One region of the Alkalihalophilus pseudofirmus genome, then DNA from elsewhere that is predicted to be linked to it. Evidence: predicted binding sites of a transcription regulator. Region 1 holds the regulator's gene; each other region holds the start of a gene.

Region 1 (3,284 bases):
TCTTGGTGAGCATGCAGTGGAGCACTTTGTTGAAGCAAAAGAAATCGAGTGGGACATGTTCCGCACACAAGTTCACCCTTGGGAGCGCGAGCAATATATGTCATCTTATTAATACAGTTAACCCCTTTAACTCAGTTAAAGGGGTTTTCTTTACTTCTTAATCCCTCTAAACTTTACCAACTTCTATATATCTACACAAGTCGTGTAGATCATCGTAACTGTCAGGCTTTGAATATATTCCTTCACAAAAAAACTGCATTTATAATGCTTTCTTGAGATCTGATTAGTTTTAATCCCATAAAATGTTTCGCATACGCTTTTATGAAATTAATGTAAAAAAATAAACAAAAACTAGAGTCTTGTCTATACGCTATCATACTACATGACATACATATAAGTATTCCAAGAAAAAAGGAGGGAAAGTTATGTGGTGGTGTCATAAGAAATGTGATCACGGTGGCTCTGACGTATGGGCAAATAACAAGAATGAAAATAAGGTAGAAAATGAGAATACTTTAAAAGATAAGAACTACAACTATAACGTTAACTATTCCTATGTAGAAGATAGTGGAAACTCTAATGTTAATGTATTTGTAGATACTGAGGCGTTTGCTAGAGCAAATGCACGCAGCGGCGATGGCGGCGGCCCAGTAGCAGGTGATCAAGATCGCAGGCGCCGGAGGGATCGCGATAGAGGTCCTGTAGCAGGCGACCGCAGAAGAAAACATTGCTGTAAATGCTGGAATTGGTTTTGGTAGGCAGCTAAGAAGTTAAGACCATAATTGAGGAGGAGAATAAAATGGGTCGTAAGAAAAGAGAAAGACGTCGTGATGTTGCTGGTGTTTGGTTAAATGCAGAAGTTGATAGTCATAATAAGAACCGCAACCGTGTAGATAATGAAAATACGTTAAAGGATAAGAACTACAACTTTAACTTTAATGAGTCTTATGTAGATGACAGCGGGAACTCAGAAGTAGACGTTTTCGTAGATGCAGAAGCTTATGCTCGTGCACGTGCACGTTCACGTAGATAATTCCGTTATTTAATGGGTATTAGCATAGCTAATGCCCATTTCAACATAAGAGAGGTGAATGACGATGCAACATCGTAATCGTAATCAAACAGAAACGAAAGCTTTCGTTCATGAAAGTGGAAATTCAGATGTTGATGTAACCGTAAATATTGACACTTCTGCTTTAGCGTATGCCTTTGCATGTTACTTATTTGCAGATGGACGGTTGGATCAGAATCAATATCGTACGATGGTAAGAGAGATGGACCGGCAGTTTAGACGAAGAGGGTATAAAACGAGCAAAGAAGATCACAATGCTCCGCTCATAAGGCCGTGGGCGTTTTAAACTCTTGTTCATATAGATGAAAAGTTTGAAAGCTTTCTAGCTTTTAAACTTTTCATCTTTTTTTTATAAATACAATCATAAAAAAAGCTTGTCCTCATAATATAGAGAACAAGCGTATTGAGGACAAGCTTTTATATGAATATTTAATGAAGGGTACGGAACACTCCGATGACTTTTCCGAGAACCGTTACATCTTTTAGTAAGATTGGTTCCATAGTAGAATTCTCCGGCTGCAATCGGATGTAATCTTTTTCACGGAAGAAGCGTTTCACTGTCGCTTCATTTTCTTCCGTCATTGCGACAATGATATCGCCGTTATTAGCAGTTTGTTGCTGACGGACAATGACCATATCGCCATCGTAAATACCGGCTTCAATCATACTATCTCCTTGGATAACAAGAACATAAACGGAATCATTTGTTACCAAGTGATCAGGAAGAGGCAAGTATTCCTCAACGTTCTCAATGGCGGTAATAGGCATACCGGCTGTGACTTTACCTACAATCGGAACGTAAGCCGTTTTCTTCTCATGCACAACTGGGTCTAGCTCATCCATTTCTAGTACTTCGATTGCTCTAGGCTTGGTAGGGTCTCGTCTGATTAAACCTTTTTTCTCAAGTCTAGATAAATGGCCGTGAACAGTTGAACTTGACGCTAGTCCCACCGCTTCTCCAATCTCACGTACAGAAGGGGGATAACCTTTTTTCTTCACTTCTATCTTAATGTAATCTAGGATTTCTTGTTGACGTTTTGATAGTTTTGACACGAATAACACCTCGCTTTTGTTTCCTTCTTGACTAAATTGTACCATGCGAACATACGTAATGCAAACATAAGTTCTAAAATTAGCTTGACACAAACGAGTGTTCTCATTTATAGTGAATGGGAACAAACATTCTTATGGGGTGATGAAAATGATCAGAAAATTTTCAGGACAAGAATTATTTATTATGATTACTGCGGTTTTCGCATTGATGTTTATGTATAGCTCGATTCTTTTCTCTGGCGGAAATATAGACCAAGATGATATGACAAATACGATTGCACAAGAGTATGATTTAGTTAATAATGAGCAAGAGCCGCTCTCAAACGGTGAAGTTATAAAAGCCGGCCAATTAGATGCTTTAGACAAAGATGAATCAACAAAGGAGATTGAAAATCTGTATGCCTATGCGTACGAACAAAAAGACAAGCAAAATGATAAATAATAACCAAGCTATTATTTATTGTAGAGTAAGCACAGAAAAAGAAACACAGCAAACATCCATCGAAAGACAGAAAAGTGAATTAGAAAAGATAGCTGAAGATTACGGGCTAGAAGTGGTGCACGTAATTGAAGAGAAAGCAAGCGGTTATGAAATCGATCGTGAAGGAATATTGAAATTACTAGACCTTATTAAGGAAGACAAAGCACAATCAGTTTTGGTCCAAGATGATACTCGGCTTGGGCGCGGACATGCGAAGATGGCTATCCTTCATCAGCTCCGAAAAGATGATATTACAATCTATACGATTCAGGATGAGGGAGAGCTGCGCCTATCGGAAGCAGATTCGATGGTTCTTGATATCGTCTCAATTGTTGAAGAGTATCAACGTAAATTACATAATTTGAAAATAAAGCGAGGGATGAGGGCAGCGGTGGAAAGGGGATATAGACCTCAAGATAATCTAAGCGGCGAAAGAATAGGCGGCAGGGATAAAAAGGAAGTACCCATTGAAGATATTGTCCGGCTTCGTGAGCGTAAATTAACTTTTCATGATATAGCTGCGACATTAAGAGGTTTCGGTTATGATGTTTCAAAAGCCACTGTCCATCGCCGGTATCGTGAATATGAAGAAGCGAAATCAAATCAAGATTTAAACAGCTAAATTAGCTCGTAAAGCTCAATACACCTCACTTGATAGTGTTTATAGATTCATGATAC
Region 2 (3,284 bases), 340 kb from region 1:
TTAAGGTCGTTAGCGGGTTTTTGATTTCATGAGCGATCCCCGCTGCAAGCTCACCTGCTAGGGCTAGCTTTTCTGATCTAATTAAGAGATCATCCCTATTTTTCATATCTGTTATATCACGGCTTATTACTACAAAAGAAACAACCTCACCGCTTGATGATAAAATGGGCATTCCTTTTCCTTCAAAATATTTATATTGCCCGTTAGCATGCATTTTTCGATAAACGACAGCTTCACTTTCTTCTTTCGTTTGTACCATTTTTATTAAGGTTTCTTGAACTCTTTTATGATCATTTGGATGAATATAAGATAGGACCGATTGCCCTGTAAGCTTTAAAGGCTCATACCCTAATACCGGTAAATAAGAATGAGAGGCCAATAAATAATGTCCCTCCTTATCAGTGAGACAGATAATATCATAGGAATTCTCCACAATTACCTTATATTTATCTTCAATGATGCTAGCAAGGTTATTCCAATTACACGGGAGCCTTTTAGGTTTCGCTACACCATAAACTCCACGGATCTTCCCGCTTACGATGTGAGGAATATTAATGACAGTTAATACGATTAGTCCCTGTCTTCTATTTAAAGTCACATCATATACTTGGACTTCTCCTGCAAACGCTTTTTGAAAGTGTTTGGCAACATCCAGCCGATCCTCTTGAAGTAACAGTTCCTCATAATGAACTCCTTTAAAATCGTCTCCATTGAGGCCTGATAACGTTTCAGCTTTTTTATTCATATCGATAAAGCATCCACTCTGATCCAATAAAAAGACCGCATCTTCCGTTTCATTTAATACATTATGAATGCTTAATTTAGAGGCATCGCCTGTCTCTGTCTCTTCGTCTTCTGTAAATTCACCATCTGTTTTTTTACCATCTATTTTTTCAACCTCTATTTCTTCTATTTCCTTTTCTTCTATTTTCTCTTCTTCAATATAAAGTAGAAAATACGTTTCATCATCTGAACGAAAGATGATATTAGCTTCAACTGAAAAGACTTCAGCAGATGCGGTAAATGTCCGCTGCCATTTCACTTCATTTCGTTTAATATCTGCTGAACAGTTAGAAGCACTGTCATACAATATTTGTTTGAAATCATGTAAATTCAATTGATACTTATTTAAACATTGCGTTGCTGCCTCATTTACACACAGGATGTCCAATGTTTGTTCTATTACTCCCCAACAACATAACAGTGTCGGAGCGTGTGATTGACTAACCACTTTATAAAATACATTAAGGTTTATATTTCCTTCTAAGACGACTCCCACATAAGTCCCCTCCCCTGCCATAAACATATATCTCTATAACAATAGAGTTCGACACTTATGTAGGAAACCCTTTTTCTCTCTAAAACTTACCATTGTTTTTGAACATTTGTTCGTATATACTTAAAGCAAACAAACGTTCTGTTAGGTGAGGGAGCTATGAAGAGAAGAGAAATATTGTTGATTGATATGGAATCTTTCTATGCATCAGTTGAAAAGGGCTTTCACCCTGCATCTAGAGGAGTTCCAACCGTTGTCTCAGGCGATCCTGAACGAAGAAGCGGAGTGATATTAGCAGCATGTCCGCTAGCAAAAAAATATGGAATAAAAACAGCCGAAAGATTATGGGAAGCCAAGCGTAAATGCCCTCATCTATATATTATAAAACCAAAAATGCAAACATACGTTGATGTTTCTACGCATATCACTACGATTTTACAGCGGTACAGTGATTTAGTTGAACCTTATTCCATTGATGAGCAGTTTGTTGATGTCACCTACACTTCGCATCTTTTTGGTTCCTTGCAATCACTCGCTGTACGGCTGCAAGAGGAGATAAAGTCTGAAACAGGTGTATTTGCTAGAATTGGCATCGGTGAGAATAAACTTCTCGCTAAAATGGCATGTGATCACTTTGCAAAAAAGAATAGCACTGGACTTTTTACCATTTGGCATAAAGATACATCTAATACTATTTGGCCTCTCCCCGTGGAAGCATTATTTGGGATCAGCAGCCGTATGAGGACTCACTTTAACAATATGGGGATAAGAACCATCGGACAATTGGCCACTACCCCTCTTGAGCGCTTAAAGAAAAAGTGGGGTATTCCAGGACATGTGTTATGGGAGTCTGCAAACGGGTATGACTCATCACCGGTTCATTTCAAATCATTGGGCGGTGAAAAAGCAATCGGCCATGCGATGACGCTCCCTCGAGATTACCAAGAATTGAGCGAGATAAAGGTAATTCTACTTGAATTATGTGAAGAGGTGGCGTTACGAGCGAGAGGTAAAAAGGTAATTGGTGACACATTAAAAGTATTTGCTAAAGGAGCAAGCTATGATCATCCAAGTTCGTTTTTACGACAAAAGCCGCTTTTAGAAGCTACAAATTATGGACTCGATTTATACGAAACAGCCGTACCATTGTTTAAAACATTTTGGGATGGCCAGCCAATTAGGCAGGTAGGTATAACCCTCACAAACCTATCTTCAGCTGCCGAAAAACAATTAAGCTTATTTGATCAAGGCTGGGAACAAAAAGAACGAATCGGGGCTGCGATGGACTCGATTCACTCACGGTATGGTCCGGCTTCGCTTGTTCGTGCCTCTTCCTTAACAAGAGCCGGCCAAGTATTTGAGAGAGCAAATAAGATTGGAGGACATTATAAATGAGACAACAAACAGAAGAAAGATTACAGCGCGGAAACCTTCTATGGGAGGGGAGTCGCTTTTTGCTTCCTGAACATAAAGAAGCGATTCTGCCACTTTTCAAAGACAATCAGCCTAAAGAAAAACCACTGATTGATGACCAAGCCATACATGAGATGGAGAGAGTTATAGGAGCAGGACTTAAAAGACATATCGAGTTATACTTTTCTTATTGGGAGAATGGCACATTTAAAACCATCGTAGGGGAGCCAATACGTATAGATCAGCTTCAAAAACGATTATATATTAAAGATTCTTTTCACGAGACACAGCTGCTCGACCTTACTAGCCTAGTAGATGTCAGGTCAAACCACTAAAAAACCTCTACTAACGATCAACTCGTTAATAGAGGTAGACTATGTACAAATTGGCGCGCCTAGCAGGATTCGAACCCACAACGCGAGAACCGGAATCTCGTGTGATATCCCTTTCACCATAGGCGCCGGTAAAATGACACTATTAAATGTAGCTTATATAAGGGGAAGTTGTCAAGCGTTTCCCCTTATATAAGTGCTTGCAGCTTAAGAGTTTGCTGGTGCGCCTTCTTCAAACATTGTGTTGAAACGCTCATTAATAT
Region 3 (3,284 bases), 550 kb from region 1:
AGAAACCGCGGTTCGCTTCCGGCTGAGCTGCGCACTATGCTAAGAAGGGCTGAATCAGAAGGTCTAGTGCAGTCGATAGTGAATGAAATAGCTGAAACGTATTATGATGGGCGTATTCATTTGACCTTTCAAGATGGCACTTCTTGGTACGGCGACAAAGTAATTTTAGCTACAGGCTTTCACCCTAATCCACCTGGTATGGACTGGCTCACCCAAACGATAGAAGAAGAGCATTTAACTTGTCATACTTGCGGCTATCCAATTGTAGATGATCATACGCTAGAATGGAGTGAAAATCTTTTTGTCTTAGGGGCACTAGCAGAATTATCCTTAGGACCAGTTGCTAGAAATATATCCGGAGCTAGAAGAGGCGCAGAAAGAATAATAGCTGCACATAGCGGCTGACAGCTTGAAAAAGCATCGTATGTATGAGCAGATGCTTTTTCAAGTGTAAACTATTCAAATGTGAGGTGAAGCTCATATCCATTTTCTATAATCATTTTCCCATTTTTATGATTTTCGATGTGCTCTTTATATGCTAGGGAATGAGCAGAGAACGCTTCTCGATCTCCGGACTCTAGTGCTTGATCGATTGAAATCAGTAATTGAGATTTCTTAAAGTGGTACATTGAATATTCAAGAACGGCCTGGGCGTAAAGAGACTGGACTGTTGATTCTGTACGTTTTTGAAGTGACTTAATAATTTCTAATTGTCGGTAAACGTTGTTATCCATCGCAAAGTGATTATTCATTGCGTATCCCTCCTTAGCTTTCTCTTTGTTCTACTATACCCTTCACTGCTATTTTCAAACCATTCACACATCTTTCTTGTGAAAAAATTATCCTCTTTAACCTGCCTAAAACTACTAAAAAACAGGCAGCTTTATTTCTAAGCCTGCCTGTCTGTCGTTAAAATTACATTGATTTTTCTCTTTTTATTTCTTCGCCGCGGGCTTTCCGTTCTTCTTTCGTTAGTTTAGGACATGCATAGCACTTCTTGCCGCCCTCCTTCACATAACTCATGCAGCACGCTGCTTTTACTCTAACCGGCTCTATGGGCTCCCACCAGCTGTCCACATAGCGAAAGGTTACATCATATGGATTTCTTTTTAAGCCGAAACCTCGCAGTCGACCTCTCTTAACGTGTGCAGATCGTCATTTATTTGTTTCTTTCTCTCATCATCAGCGGTCACCATCCACGCCTCTTGCTGCTTATAGAATGGATTACATAGAAGCCCAAAAGCCTGCTGAATAGGTAAAGTCGAGGTAAGGGCAACCATTTCTATTACCGGACGAAGACGGTCAAATAATGCTTTATACTTCTCAGTTAACACTTTTTCTCGATCACCTTCAGGAAGCTTAGTGCAGTCGGCTTTAATTAAGGAAAAGCCAACTTCATCTCCTTTTACATAGAAGGCCAGATCTTCATAGTCAAGCCAGGAGTCATAATGAGATACGGTGTATTGATGTGCTGTACATAAATAAGCGACCCACTTCATCATATTCGCGCCGCCTGCTCTTTCATCAAGCCCTTTGCATGCTGCTGTTCGCTCTTTCATGACCTCCTTCATTACCGCTTCTTTTTGAAGTTCATTTAACTTATAATATGAATCCGCTTCTTTGTTTAATTGATTTATCTTAATAAAGAATGTTGCCTCAAGCTCTTTTTTTAAATCTTGGTTAAATGGTTCACCATCAGTCATACTAGCAGCTCCCTTCGTTTATGTATTGCTTTTTCTCTATTACCAATCTTTTAAGATTAATGTTTTCGTTTACACTATATCATAATCGATTCAACGTTATCATGCAGGAGCTGTGCAAAAGAGTTCAGTTTTAATTAGTTTATTTTTAATTCATTCATTTTTAATTAGTTTGCTTTTTCCATTATTAACTAGTTGTTTTTTTAAGGCCTTTTGCATATAATAAGAACATAAGTTCGTATGAGGAGGATGAAGATGATGGCGAAGCTGACTAGTGACGAGCATCAAGCCCTTCATCACTATATTTTACTTTTAGTAGCCAGGCAAGTTCTTGAACGCGACTTTTCGTACCTAGAGCAGGCTAATTTAAAATTAGCTCACCCTTATCTCGAACTAACTAAATCCGTTCTTGATCATATCAGTAAAGAACTAAAAGCGATGAAGACTTATTTGCATGCCCATCACATTACCATTGACAGCAGAAAACAAGAGGGGTTATTTAGTGAATATTACTACCGTCATAAAGGATATGAAGGAGTGACTAGGGTTTTAAATGCTCATTTAAAAAACCAAGTGCATGATTATGTTACATCCTGCTTTACTACATTTAGAAAGCCTTCTTAATTAAAAACCCCCCTCTTACTCTCCTGACAAAAAAGAAAGTGAATCACGCAAAGTGACTCACCTTCCTGCTTTTTTAGGTTTATTTTTTCTTAAAACGGCTTTTTTGATTCGCTTTTAGCTGCTTAAGCATATCAGTGACAGGAGATTCGGAAATTCGCTCTTCTTTTTTCATATGCTTATTAATGACCAGACGTGCATGCTCCCTCTCACCTTGCATGTTTACTTCTACTTCAAAGGAATCTCCTTCACATACATCAGGCGGTAGATCACTTAGTGGTATAGTGTATTCTTTTTCGCTTTCACCAACAAGCAGCACAGCTGCTTTGTTATCTACAATGCGATCAAGTACAGCAATCATTTTATCCCTCCTATACAATCAGCAGTTAGTTCTTCAAACAAGCTAGCTCTTCTTCTATAATCTCAGAGAGTCTCCCATCACCAATTCCATTAATATCTGTTAATTCGTTCAAATTTGTAATAGGTCGCATGTCTATAAGCTGCTGGGCTCTTTCTTCTCCGATATGAACAATCATTGTTAACTCGTTTATAGAAGCTTCATTTATATTTATACAGCTGTCACTAGGTCCGTCCTCATTTAGAGCAGACTGCTGATTATTTTCCGTATGTATTGATATACTGCTGCCGTCACTGATCATTTGAATCGACCCATGAAGATCTGTTCCATACCACTCAAGATTTAATTTATCAATTCTCTCGATCACTTCCCGGTGAGGGTGACCATATTCATTATCTGCTCCTGCAGAGTAAACGGCATACATTGGATCCACCTTACGTAAGAACGCCTCCTCGCTTGAGGTAGAAGAGCCATGATGCCCTAACTTGATAACATCGGCCTGAAGGTTCACTCCATTATCCACTAATTCCAACTCAATTTCTTTTTCAATATCAGCCATAAACAGCCACGCTATCTCACCATGCACCATTCGAAGCCCAATAGCT

Evidence for each region. The regulator LexA, encoded in region 1, represses DNA repair genes until DNA is damaged. The targets are predictions, from matches to a motif close to CGAACATATGTTCG.
Region 2: PQ478_RS15060 (DNA polymerase IV) is a predicted target of LexA. The motif match lies at 1,379-1,392, and genes of this name have one in related genera.
Region 3: PQ478_RS16250 (YhjD family protein) is a predicted target of LexA. The motif match lies at 1,926-1,939, and genes of this name have one in related genera.

What each region holds. Positions count from the first base shown of each region.
Region 1 is NZ_CP117835.1:2,488,926-2,492,209, reverse strand. It holds gene glnA (type I glutamate--ammonia ligase) at 1-112, shown strand, start outside; gene PQ478_RS13390 (hypothetical protein) at 426-758, shown strand; gene PQ478_RS13385 (hypothetical protein) at 800-1,033, shown strand; gene PQ478_RS13380 (hypothetical protein) at 1,098-1,358, shown strand; gene lexA (transcriptional repressor LexA) at 1,502-2,125, opposite strand; gene PQ478_RS13370 (hypothetical protein) at 2,274-2,567, shown strand; gene PQ478_RS13365 (YneB family resolvase-like protein) at 2,530-3,228, shown strand.
Region 2 is NZ_CP117835.1:2,824,660-2,827,943, forward strand. It holds gene PQ478_RS15055 (PAS domain S-box protein) at 1-1,279, opposite strand, end outside; gene PQ478_RS15060 (DNA polymerase IV) at 1,436-2,671, shown strand; gene PQ478_RS15065 (YolD-like family protein) at 2,668-3,024, shown strand; tRNA gene PQ478_RS15070 (tRNA-Arg) at 3,076-3,150, opposite strand; gene PQ478_RS15075 (hypothetical protein) at 3,229-3,284, opposite strand, start outside.
Region 3 is NZ_CP117835.1:3,036,587-3,039,870, forward strand. It holds gene PQ478_RS16235 (FAD/NAD(P)-binding protein) at 1-405, shown strand, start outside; gene PQ478_RS16240 (IDEAL domain-containing protein) at 456-752, opposite strand; gene PQ478_RS16245 (hypothetical protein) at 1,110-1,703, opposite strand; gene PQ478_RS16250 (YhjD family protein) at 1,956-2,324, shown strand; gene PQ478_RS16255 (DUF3006 domain-containing protein) at 2,404-2,682, opposite strand; gene PQ478_RS16260 (MBL fold metallo-hydrolase) at 2,708-3,284, opposite strand, start outside.